Regions from separate parts of the Sphingopyxis fribergensis genome, predicted to be linked through region 1. Evidence: predicted binding sites of a transcription regulator. Region 1 holds the regulator's gene; each other region holds the start of a gene.

Region 1 (4,129 bases):
ACAGGCGGCCGACCTCACCGATGGCGCGACGATCGGGGTCAGGGCGCGGCTGATGCCGCCACCAACGGCGAGCCTTCCCGGCGGCTATGATTTTGCGCAGCGCGCATGGTTCGACCGCATCGGGGCGGTCGGGACGGTGTTGGGCGAGGTTTCGCGGGCGCCGGGCAGCTGGGGCGGGATACCGCCTCTGCGCGCGCGGCTCAGCGCGCATATCCATGATCAGGTTGCGGGATCGCCGGGCGGCATTGCTGCGGCGCTGGTGACGGGGGATCGCGGCGCGATCAGCGAAATCGACGAGGGGGCGATGCGGCGCAGCGGACTGGCGCATCTGCTGTCGATCAGCGGGCTGCACGTGACCGCCGTCGTCGGGTTTGCGATGCTGCTGACGATGCGGCTGTTCGCGCTGAGCCGGCGGCTGGCGCTGGCGGGTTATGTCCTTCCCCTCGCGGCAGCGGCAGGGGCGCTTGCGGGCGGTGGATATACATGGCTGGCCGGCGCCGAAGTGCCGACGCTGCGCTCGTTTATCGCCGCGCTGCTCGTGCTTGTCGCCTTTTTGATGGGGCGCGAGGCGCTGACGCTGCGGCTGGTTGCGGCGGGCGCGCTCGTCGTGCTGATCTGGCGGCCCGAATCGCTTGCGGGGCCTAGTTTCCAGCTGAGTTTTGCGGCGGTCACCGCGATCATCGCGCTGCACGAGAGCCGCCCGATGCGCGGCTTTCTGGCGCGGCGCGAGGAATCGTGGCTGCTGCGATTCGGTCGCGCCATTGCAGGGCTGCTTGTCACCGGGCTTGTCGTCGAAGTCGCGCTCGCTCCGATCGCACTGTTCCATTTCCACAAGGCGGGCCTCTATGGCGCGCTCGCCAATGTCGTCGCGATCCCACTGACGACCTTTGTTATCATGCCCGCCGAGGCGCTCGCCTTGCTGTTCGACAGCGTCGGACTGGGCGCGCCCTTCTGGTGGATTGCCGAACAGGCGCTTAGCGCGCTGATCGGACTGGCCCATGGCGTTGCGAACGCGCCGGGTGCGGTTGCGACTTTGCCGACGTTTCCGCGCTGGGGCTTTGCCCTGGCAGTCTTCGGCGGTCTCTGGCTGCTGCTGTGGAACACGCCCTGGCGTCGCGCCGGCGCATTGCCGTCGGCGATCGGAATGGCGGCGCTGCTCGTCCAGCCGCGTCCCGATCTGCTGGTGACCGGCGACGGCCGCCATATCGCCGCGGCGATTCCCGGTGGCAGCTACGCGCTGCTTCGCGACCGGGCGGGCGATTTTGTGCGCGGCAGCATGGCCGAGGCCGCAGGTGTCGATGCTCCTTTCTCGGCGCTCACCGAGCTCCCTCATGTCGAATGCAATCGCGATTTCTGCCGCTGGAGCCAGGGAAAGGGCCCGCGACGCTACATCATCCTCGCCTCGCGCGGGCGCGACCGGATCGAGGGTGCCGACATGGCGGCCGCCTGTGCCGCCGCCGATGTCGTGATCAGCGACCGCTGGCTGCCGCGCGAGTGCGTCGGGCGATGGATGACCATCGATCGCGACAGCCTGGCCGAAACCGGCGGGCTGGCGCTCTATCTGGGCGAAACACCGGGGGCCGTCGCCACGCTGCGCGCGGGCGACAGCCATCCGTGGCGTTTACCGCAACAGCTTAGTGGTAACGACGAAGCAGTCCCGACAGCCGCCCCTGCACGATGACGCGATCGGCGGGGTAGCGCTGCGGTTCATAGGCGGCGTTTGCCGGATCGAGGCGGATCATCGGGCCTTCGCGGCGGAAATATTTGAGCGTCGCATCTTGTCCGTCGACGAGCGCGACGACGATATCGCCTTCGCGTGCGGTACTCGCTTTCTGGATCAGCGCATAGTCGCCGTCGAAGATGCCCGCCTCGACCATCGAGTCGCCCGATACTTCGAGCGCATAATGTTCGCCGGAGCCGAGCAACGCGGCGGGGACCGTCAGATTATTATGGTCCTCGAACGCCTCGATCGGCACGCCGGCCGCGATCTTGCCATGCAGCGGCACCTCGACGATGTCGTTGGCGGCGATCGGTCGCAGCGCGGGGGCGGGTTTGCGCAGCGGCACGACATTTTCGCGCGGCGGAGCGGTTTTTGCCGCTTCAGGCACTTTGAGCACCTCCAGCGCGCGAGCGCGATTGGGGAGACGACGGAGAAAACCTCTTTCTTCCAAAGCACTTATCAGGCGATGTATGCCAGATTTCGACTTCAGACCCAGCGCCTCCTTCATCTCCTCGAACGATGGCGAAATGCCGCTCGTGTCGAGACGTTGCTGGATGAAGTGGAGCAGCTCGTGCTGCTTGGCGGTCAACATCGGTTGTTCTCCATGATGCCAGTTCCGGACATAGAGAGAACGATAGTGGAACAAAGCGGAACTTGTCAAGCGATGACGAGATAGTCCGCCATCGCGCCCGCGTCCTGCGCCGGGGCGCCGATCTCGCGGATCAACAGGCTGTTCGCCGAAGCCAGCGGCAGGGTCAGGCCGCTCTCCTGCCCGAGGAACGGCGTCAGATATCCATTTTCAAGGCGCGCGCGCAGGTAATCGCGGCGCGTGCCACCTTCGGGCAACGGTTCGGCAAGCGGCGCCCGTTGGACGGTGGGCAGCGGATCGCGCGCGCCGGCGAGATGGCGGATGAGCGGGAGAAGGAACAGCGTCGCGGTGACAAAGGCCGACGAAGGGTTGCCGGGCAGGCCGAGCAATATCGCATCGCCCATCGTCCCGGCGATCAACGGCTTGCCAGGACGCATCGCGATGCGCCAGAAATCGATATGGCCGCCTGCGTCTTCGAACGCGCCGCGGACATGGTCGTGATCGCCAACCGACGCGCCGCCGACGGTGACGATGACGTCGTGACGTCGCGCCAGATCTTTGAGAACCTTGGAAAGTAGCAGCCGGTCGTCGCGGACGTGATGCGGCAAGATCGGCTCGGGCACCTCGCCTGCGAGCATCGCTGCGAGCATCACGCCGTTGCTGTCCGGAATCTGGCCGGGTGCGGGGGGGCGCCCCGGCTGGACGAGTTCGTCACCCGTGGTCATAATCGCGACGCTTGGGCGCGTTCCGACGGCGAGCCCGCCCGCCCCGCTCATCGCCGCTGCGGCGATGGCACCGGGGGTCAGGCGCGTTCCTGCGGGGAGCAGGCACTCCCCGCTCGCGAAATCGGCGGCGCGTTCGCGGATATGACGTCCGCGCGTGCCCGGGCCATCGCCGGTCAACCTCAGGTGCGTGCCGTCGACGGCGACATCTTCCTGCACGACCACCGTGTCGGCGCCAGCGGGCACCATCGCGCCCGTGAAGATTCGCATCGCTTCGCGCGCACTGACCGCCCGATCGGGCGCGGCGCCCGCAGCCACTTCGCCGATTACGGCCCACGGGCCCGGTAGGTCGTCGAAACGAATCGCGTAGCCGTCCATCGCCGACAGCGGCGCGGCGGGCTGATCGCGCTGGGCGAGGACATCGTCTGAAAGATAGCGGCCAAGCGATTCGGACAGGCTGATATTTTGGCGCGGCAGCGGCTCCCGAAGCGCGAAAAGCCGTGCCTGCGCCTGCTCGACGGGAAGCAGGCCCGTCATCCGGCGCGCCAGTCGCCCGAGCGGCCGCCGCTCTTTTCGAGCAGGCGAATATCGCCGACGATCATTTCGCGATCGAGCGCCTTGGCCATGTCGTAGAGGGTGAGGAGTGCGACCGAAGCGGCGGTCAGCGCTTCCATCTCGACTCCGGTGGGGCCCGTTGTGGCCGCCGTCGCGGTGACAGCGATGCCATTTTCTTCCCATGCGAAATCGATGCCGACCTTGGTCAGGGCAAGCGGATGGCAGAGCGGGATGAGGTCGGCGGTGCGCTTCGCGGCCATAATCCCGGCTATGCGCGCGGTCGATAGAACATCGCCCTTGGGCGCGTTGCCGCTGCGGATCGCGTCGAGCGCGTCCGCGGACATGGTGATGCGCCCACCCGCGACCGCGCGGCGCTGCGTGGCGGGCTTGGTGCCAACATCGACCATCGACGCAGCCCCGCTTTCGTCGAGGTGCGTCGGGCGAGTCACGCGGCGGCGCCCGTTAGCAGCGCGCGCGTTGCCGCCGTGACGTCGTCCTGGCGCATCAGGCTTTCGCCGACGAGGAAGGTTTTGACGCCGCTCC
Region 2 (4,129 bases), 690 kb from region 1:
GTCGTCGCTGCCGCGCTCGGGCACCAGATGCCTGCCGCCGTGCCGCTCACACAGATATTCGGTGATTGCTCCCGATTCGATCACGACGCGACCGTCATCTTCAAGAACCGGCGACTTGCCAAGCGGATGAACCGCGATCAATTCGGGCGGCGCGAGGTTGGTAACGGCATCGCGGTCATAAAATTTGATTTCGTAGGGCGCGCCGATTTCCTCGAGCAGCCACAAGATGCGCTGCGAGCGGCTGTTGTTTAGATGGTGGACGATCAGGCTCATGGCGCTCTCCTATCGCGCAGTCTGCGGGGTTCCGTTGCGGTCGATCAGCGCCGCAAGTTCGCGGACGAGCTTGGCGCCGAGGATCGCAGTGACATCGCCGACATCGCGGCCGGGATGCAACTCGACGATATCGGCACCGACGATTGGCGCGGTCTGTTTGTGCAAAACCGCCAGCACCTCGCGCACCGTCAGCCCGCCGGGTTCGGGATGCGCGACGCCCGGCGCCGCCGACGGGTCGAACCCGTCGAGATCGATCGAAATATAGAGCGGTCCGTCGAGCACCGGCACCCGGTCGGGCGTAAAGTCCGTCATCGGAATGATCTCGACGCCGAAACGCTCCGCTTGCTCGCGGCAATGGCCGTTGAGCGTGCGAATGCCGACCTGCACCAGCCTCTTGGCATAGCCCGCCTCGCAGATGCGCGCAAAGGGTGAGGCGTGGCTGCGCGGATTGCCGGCAAAATCGTCGTAGAGATCGGGGTGCGCGTCGAAGTGGAGGATGTTTACCGGCCCGAAGCAGGTCGACGCGGCTTCGACAAGCGGGAAGCTCACGGCATGGTCGCCGCCGACCGCGAGGGGGACTTCTCCGTCCTCGCGCACCATGGCCAGATAGCGGCGGATCGCCACGTCGTCGCTCGGGGTATCTTCGGTCAGCGGCAGGTCGCCGTCGTCGGTGAGCGCGATGTCGGTGCCGATTTCGGGGCCGAGTTCGCTCGCCATATTGCCGCGGTCGCTCCACAGCGCCGCGCGGATCGCGGCCGGACCGGCGGCGGCACCGCGTTCGAAGCTGCTGTTAACGTCAGTGGGGAGGCCGAAGAGGCGGATCGCGGGCATGGCGCGTTGTACCCGCTTGCGATCATGAGGCAAGGATCAACGGCAGGCGGGCCGACCTGTGGGGAGAGGATACAGGTCCAAGGGGCATTGGGGCCCGCCGCCGTTAGCCGGCCGATCCGCCAAAGCGAACCGGCCGGATGGCTATCAATTGTCTTCGTCGCCCTCGTCGTCGGGACCGGCCATCATTTCTTCGGCCACCGCCTCGGTGCGGCCACGGATCGCGGTTTCAAGCCGCTCCATCAGTTCGGGATTGTCTTTGAGGAAGGTTTTCGAATTCTCGCGACCCTGCCCGATGCGGATCGAATCATAGCTGAACCAGGCGCCTGATTTCTCGACAATGCCCGCCTTCACGCCCAGATCGAGAATCTCGCCGATCTTCGAAATGCCTTGCCCGTACATGATGTCGAATTCGACCTGCTTGAACGGTGGCGCGACCTTGTTCTTCACCACCTTCACGCGGGTGGTGTTGCCGACGATCTCGTCGCCATTCTTGATCTGGCCGGTGCGGCGGATGTCGAGGCGGACCGAGGCATAGAATTTGAGCGCGTTGCCGCCGGTCGTCGTTTCCGGGTTGCCGTACATAACGCCGATTTTCATGCGCAGCTGGTTGATGAAGATCACCATGCAGCGCGAGCGGCTGATCGAGCCGGTGAGCTTGCGCAGCGACTGCGACATCAAACGCGCCTGCAGGCCGACGTGGCTGTCGCCCATCTCTCCCTCGATTTCGGCGCGCGGCACGAGCGCGGCGACCGAGTCGACGACGAGCACGTCGATCGCGTTCGAGCGCACGAGCGTATCGACAATTTCGAGCGCCTGTTCACCCGTGTCGGGCTGCGACACGATGAGTTCGTCGATGTTGACGCCGAGCTTGCGCGCATAGACGGGGTCGAGCGCATGTTCGGCGTCGACGAAAGCGACGGTGCCGCCGCCCTTCTGGGCTTCGGCGAGCGTGTGCAGCGCGAGGGTCGTCTTGCCCGAGCTTTCGGGGCCGTAAATTTCGATGACGCGCCCGCGCGGCAGGCCGCCGACGCCGAGTGCGATGTCGAGGCCGAGCGAGCCGGTCGAGATCGACTCGACCTGCATGGTCTCTTTCGAGCCCAATTTCATTACCGAGCCCTTGCCGAACGCGCGATCGATCTGCGCGAGCGCGGCGTCGAGCGCCTTCTGCCTGTCCGTGTTGTTCACTGATTTCCCCGATTCGACGAGTGACAATTGTCCGGCCATGACCGTCCCTTTCCAGCTCTAGAGCGACGGTCGAACCATCGCAACGCCGAACCTGTGTACGGCATTTGTTCTCTCGGAACAAGAGTGGAACAAAATTAAATGCTTTTCCGCTTTTTGGGTCATCCCGGCGAAGGCCGGCATCTCGATCCAGCATCAGAAATCAACGTCGAGATCCCGGCCCTCGCCGGGATGACGGAGTTCCTAATTAGCCGAAAAATCCTCCAGCGCCGCCTCGATATCGCTGATCCGAAACGGCTTTGTGATCAGCTTGCGATGCGCGTGCGCAGGCGGAATGACGTCGCCACCGCCCGAGGTGAACGCAAAGGGGATACCGCGTTCGGCGAGCGCGTCGGCGACCGGCCAGCCCTTTTCGTCGCCCAAGTTGATGTCGACGAGTGCGCCGGCGAGCGGTTCGGCGGCGATGAGCGCGAGCGCCTCTTCGTTGCTCGTCGCCTGCGCGGGCTCGGGAAGGTCGAGCGCGTCGAACATGTCGACGAGCATCATGCCGATCAGCACATCGTCCTCAACGAGCAGGATGCGACGATTGTCGCTCATTTCGGCACCCGATGCGCGGCGTCGTCGAGCGCGGCCGACGTTGCCTCGGCCAATTGCGCGACCGAGAAGGGTTTGGGCAGGAAGGCGACATTGTCGATATCGATCGACTGGCGCAGTTGCTCCTCGGCATAGCCCGACATGAACAGGACCGGGAGGTCGGGCCGCTTGGCGCGCATCGCGCGAACCATCGCCGGTCCGTCCATCGTCGGCATCACGACGTCACTTATAATCAAATCGACCCTCTCCATCTGGGCAAAACGTTCGAGCCCCTCCTCACCCTGCGAAGCGGTGACGACTGTATAACCCGCGCGGGTCAGCGCACGTTCCGCCACCGCGCGCACCATATCCTCATCCTCGACAAGCAGGATGGTTCCGGTGCCCCATTGGCTCTTCTTGGGCTTGGCAGGCGGCGGCACCACGACGGGCGCATCGCCATCGGCGCGATGGACGGGCAGATAGATGAAGAAACTCGTCCCCTGCCCCGGTTTGCTTTCGGCGAAGATATAGCCTGCCGATTGCTTGATGATCCCATAGACCGTCGAGAGACCAAGCCCGGTCCCCTTGCCAACGTCCTTGGTCGTGAAGAAGGGTTCGAAAATCTTGGGCAGCACATCGGCGGGAATGCCCGTTCCGGTGTCGCTGACCTTCAGCGCGCAATAATCGGCGGGCGGCATGAATTCATTGCCCATTTGCCGCACGTCGGCCGCAGAAACCGGATAGGTTTCCATCGTCAGCGTGCCGCCACCCGGCATCGCGTCGCGCGCATTGACCGCAAGGTTTATGATGACCTGTTCGAGCTGCCCCGGATCGGCGCGCACCGCGCCAAGGCCGCGGCCGTGATGCACTGCCAGTTGGACCGTCTCACCGATCAGGCGCTTCAAAAGGTGCGACACTTCGGAAATCACATCGGGCAGCTGCAGGATTTGCGGGCGCAACGTCTGCTGCCGCGAGAAAGCGAGCAATTGCCGCGTCAGGCTGGCGGCGCGATTGGCGTTGCTGCGGATCTGCTGGATGTCGTCATAGTCGCTGTCGCCGGGCGTATGCCGCATCAGCATCAAATCGCACGCGCCAAGCACGGCGGTCAGGATATTGTTGAAATCATGCGCGACGCCGCCAGCAAGCTGGCCAACCGCCTGCATCTTTGACGCCTGCGCCACCTGCTGCTTCAGGCGCGATTCCTCGCTCGAATCCTTGAGGCTCAGCAGTACCGCCGCCTCGCCCAGCCCGCGCACGCCAACGATCCGCA
Region 3 (4,129 bases), 1.6 Mb from region 1:
CGGGCGACGGCATCGGCAGGCTCGTCGAGCAGGTCACGCGCCGACTCCAACTCGCCTCGCAGGGCACGACGCTCCACCACGATCTCGACGGCACCTTTGCCTGGCTCGTCCCCTATTATCAGCATAGCCAGATCGAGGGGCAGCTGGCGGGCCTCGCCGCGCTGTTCAACGCGCCGCTTACGATCGGCGAGCTGCGCGTCGACGTTGCGATCGCCTTCGGCGTCAACGACGAGTTCGAGGGCTCGAACGCGCAGCGCCTCGCCGCGGCGCTCGTCGCCGCCGAGCGCGCAATCCGTACGCGCTCGCTGTGGACCAAATATACGCCGCGGCAGAAAGACGATGCCGGCTGGCAGCTTTCCTTCCACTCGCAGCTCGAGGATGCGCTGACCGGCGGCGACATCTGGGTCGCCTTCCAGCCGCAATATGCCATCGCGACGCAGCAGCTCGTCGGCGTGGAAGCGCTCGCGCGCTGGACGCACCCAGTGCGCGGCCCGATCCCGCCCGACGAGTTCATCGTCCAGGCCGAAAAGAGCCAGGACATCTATCGTCTCACCCTGTTTGTGATGGATCAGGCGATCCGCTCGGCCGCCCAGATCAACGACCGCGGCGTCCACATCAACATGTCGGTCAATCTGTCGGCCAGCCTGCTCGACCACAGCGACCTCGTCGGCACGATCCGCGTCATGCTCACCGCGCACCATCTGCCGCCGGAAAGGCTCACGATCGAGATTACCGAAACCGCGCAGATCGAAAACAGCCGGCAAGCGCGCCAGACGCTCGCCCAACTACGCCGGACCGGCATCCGCCTGTCGATCGACGATTATGGCACCGGCCAGTCGAACCTCGAATATCTGACCGAGATCGAGGCCGACGAAATCAAGATCGACAAGCGATTTGTGATGACGATGCGCGATTCGCAGCGGAACCTCGAAGTCGTGAAATCGACGATCGATCTTGCGCACCGCCTTGGCGCCGTCGCGGTCGCCGAAGGCATCGAAGACGGGGAAACCATGGCGCTTCTCGCCAGCCTCGGCTGCGATGTCGGACAAGGCTATCATCTTGGAAAACCGCAACTTTTTTCCGAGCTGATCGCGACCCTCTCGACCGCTCCCCAGAACCGCACCGCATAACTGCCAAACTGGCGGCAATGTTTATAGTTAAGACTCGATTTACCTTACTAATTAAGGTATATGCTCCGTTAACTGTTCCTCGTGGGCAGTGCGAACAGGAGATTTATCATGGGTTGGTTTTGGCGATTCATGGGTGGCGGCGGTACCGATAGCGGTGGCGGTCAGGCTTAACCTGGAACGAATTTGAGGATGGGGCTCCGGCATCGCCGGGGCCCTTTCTTTTTGCCTCGCGTCCGTGGGCCCAGTCCGGCCACCCGACGCCATATCGCGACGCGCATGCGCCAAAGTGCGTCACCGACGTCATCTTTCGGCCCGATCTTCGCACCCGAAAATCTCGTTTTTTTGACCCGCTCGGCCTAATCTCGCGCCATCTCGCGCCATCTCGCGCTAACCCGCGGAAAGGCTGGCGCGACGCCGCGCGCTCGTGCATCAGCCGCGACGAGACGAATCAAATTATCGACGAGTTGAGTCCCCAAATTGTCATTTAGCGTCTTGCATCGCAGCGCCGACGTGGCACTATAGGTGGTGGGTCAACCACGGGGGCACCCCAAGAAATAGTATTCGGCTGTAAGTGGCGGATTTCCGTCGTCCATCGCATATGGACACGGGAAAACCCTCCTTGCGCCCAAAATAAGTGCCCACGCGGACAGGTTTAAATGCTAAGACCGGGGCTTCGCCCTGAGTCGAACAAGACAGGAACAAAGCGCACCGGGTGCGCGTTCAAATCGGGGGCGAATAAGATGGATTTTCGGGAAACGGAACGAGTGGAGACGAACGACGTGGCGACGGTGGAACTGGCAAAGAATGACGCTCCGGCAGCGCCCGAATCGAAGGGCGAATCGGCAGCCGATGCCGCGCCCGCGGCAAAGCTGAACGACAGCAGCGAGTCCAAGGTCCACGCGCGCCGGTTCGACATCGTGACCGACAAGAGCCGCGACGCGCTGCTCACCGATTTCGGCAAGGAAACGCTTGAGGATCGCTACCTCCTCCCCGGCGAATCCTATCAGGATCTGTTCGCGCGCGTCGCGTCGGCCTATGCCGACGATCAGGATCATGCGCAGCGCCTGTACGACTATATCTCGAAGCTGTGGTTCATGCCCGCCACCCCCGTTCTCTCGAACGGCGGCACCGGCCGCGGCCTGCCGATCAGCTGCTATCTGAACTCGGTCCCCGACAGCCTCGAGGGCATTGTCGAGACGTGGAACGAGAATGTCTGGCTCGCCAGCCGCGGCGGCGGCATCGGCACCTATTGGGGCAGCGTGCGCGGCATCGGCGAGCCCGTGGGGCTCAACGGCAAGACCAGCGGCATCATCCCCTTCGTCCGCGTGATGGACTCGCTCACCCTCGCGATCAGCCAGGGCAGCCTCCGCCGCGGTTCAGCCGCCTGCTATCTCGACATCTCGCATCCCGAGATCGAGGAGTTTCTCGAAATCCGCAAGCCATCGGGCGACTTCAACCGCAAGGCGCTGAACCTGCACCACGGCGTCCTCATCACCGACGAATTCATGGAAGCCGTCCGCGACGGCGCCGAATTCAACCTCCGCAGCCCCAAGGACCAGAGCGTCCGCGGCAGCGTCGACGCGCGTTCGCTGTTCCAGAAGCTTGTCGAAACGCGCCTCGCGACGGGCGAGCCCTACATCATCTTCATCGACCAGGTGAACCGCATGATGCCCAAGCATCACCGCGATCTCGGCCTCAAGGTCACCACCTCGAACCTCTGCTCGGAAATCACCCTCCCCACCGGCCGCGACCATCTCGGCAACGATCGCACCGCGGTCTGCTGCCTCTCGTCGCTCAACCTTGAAACCTGGGACGAGTGGAACGGCGACAAGGGCTTCATCGAGGATGTCATGCGCATGCTCGACAATGTCCTGCAGGACTATATCGACCGCGCCCCGCCCGAAATGGCGCGCGCCAAATATAGCGCCAGCCGCGAACGCTCGGTCGGCCTCGGCGTCATGGGCTTCCACAGCTTCCTGCAAGCGCGCGGCCTGCCGTTCGAGGGCGCGATGGCGAAATCGTCGAACCTGCGCGTCTTCAAGCATATCCGCGCGCAGGTCGATCAGGCGTCGATGCTGCTCGCCAAGGAACGCGGCCCCTGCCCCGACGCCGCCGATCAGGGGGTGATGGAGCGTTTCAGCTGCAAGATGGCGATCGCGCCGACCGCGTCGATTTCGATCATCTGCGGCGGCACCAGCGCGTGCATCGAGCCGATCCCGGCGAACATCTACACGCACAAGACGCTCTCGGGCAGCTTCTCGATCCGCAACCCGCATCTGGAAGCGCTGCTGGTCGACAAGGCGAAGAACAGCGACAATATCTGGAACTCGATCCTCGAAAAGGGCGGCAGCGTCCAGCACCTCGACTTCCTGACGCAGGACGAAAAGGATTGCTTCAAGACCAGCTTCGAGATCGACCAGCGCTGGCTGCTCGAACTCGCCGCCGACCGCACGCCGTACATCGATCAGGCCGCGTCGCTGAACCTGTTCATCCCCGCCGACGTCGAGAAATGGGACCTGCTCATGCTCCACTATCGCGCCTGGGAACTCGGCATCAAATCGCTCTATTATCTCCGCTCGAAATCGGTCCAGCGCGCCGGCTTCGCGGGCGGGGTCGAGGCCGACAACACCGCCGAGGCGCCGGTGTATCAGCTGGAGAGCACCGATTACGACGAGTGCCTGGCCTGCCAGTAAAGCTTACCCTCCCTCGTCACCCCGGACTTGATCCGGGGTCCACGCGGGGGAGCCAACCCATCGATGAATTCCGGCTTTCGCCGGAATGACGAAAAAAATCTGACCCGAGGATAGCCGCCATGCCGTTGTTAGAATCCCGCAACACCTACAAGCCCTTCGAATACCCCTGGGCGTTCGATTTCTGGAAGCGCCAGCAGCAGATCCACTGGGTTCCCGAGGAAGTGCCGCTGGGCGAGGATTGCCGCGACTGGGCGCAGAAGATCAGCGACCATGAACGCAATCTGCTCACCCAGATTTTCCGCTTCT

What was found. Region 1 encodes LexA, which represses DNA repair genes until DNA is damaged. Its sites were predicted from a motif close to GTTCCNCNCTTGTTCT; they were not measured.
Region 2: a site for LexA is predicted at 2,404-2,419, ahead of recA (recombinase RecA). Genes of this name have one in related genera too.
Region 3: a site for LexA is predicted at 1,815-1,830, ahead of SKP52_RS16430 (ribonucleoside-diphosphate reductase subunit alpha). Genes of this name have one in related genera too.

The regions. Positions count from the first base shown of each region.
Region 1 is NZ_CP009122.1:1,956,058-1,960,186, reverse strand. Features, by position in the region: gene SKP52_RS09095 (ComEC/Rec2 family competence protein) at 1-1,681, shown strand, start outside; gene lexA (transcriptional repressor LexA) at 1,635-2,312, opposite strand; gene SKP52_RS09085 (molybdopterin molybdotransferase MoeA) at 2,378-3,568, opposite strand; gene moaC (cyclic pyranopterin monophosphate synthase MoaC) at 3,565-4,035, opposite strand; gene trpC (indole-3-glycerol phosphate synthase TrpC) at 4,032-4,129, opposite strand, start outside.
Region 2 is NZ_CP009122.1:2,650,313-2,654,441, forward strand. Features, by position in the region: gene SKP52_RS12270 (glutathione S-transferase family protein) at 1-273, opposite strand, end outside; gene speB (agmatinase) at 283-1,104, opposite strand; gene recA (recombinase RecA) at 1,249-2,328, opposite strand; gene SKP52_RS12285 (response regulator) at 2,530-2,883, opposite strand; gene SKP52_RS12290 (hybrid sensor histidine kinase/response regulator) at 2,880-4,129, opposite strand, start outside.
Region 3 is NZ_CP009122.1:3,537,915-3,542,043, forward strand. Features, by position in the region: gene SKP52_RS16425 (EAL domain-containing protein) at 1-1,130, shown strand, start outside; gene SKP52_RS16430 (ribonucleoside-diphosphate reductase subunit alpha) at 1,871-3,823, shown strand; gene SKP52_RS16435 (ribonucleotide-diphosphate reductase subunit beta) at 3,943-4,129, shown strand, end outside.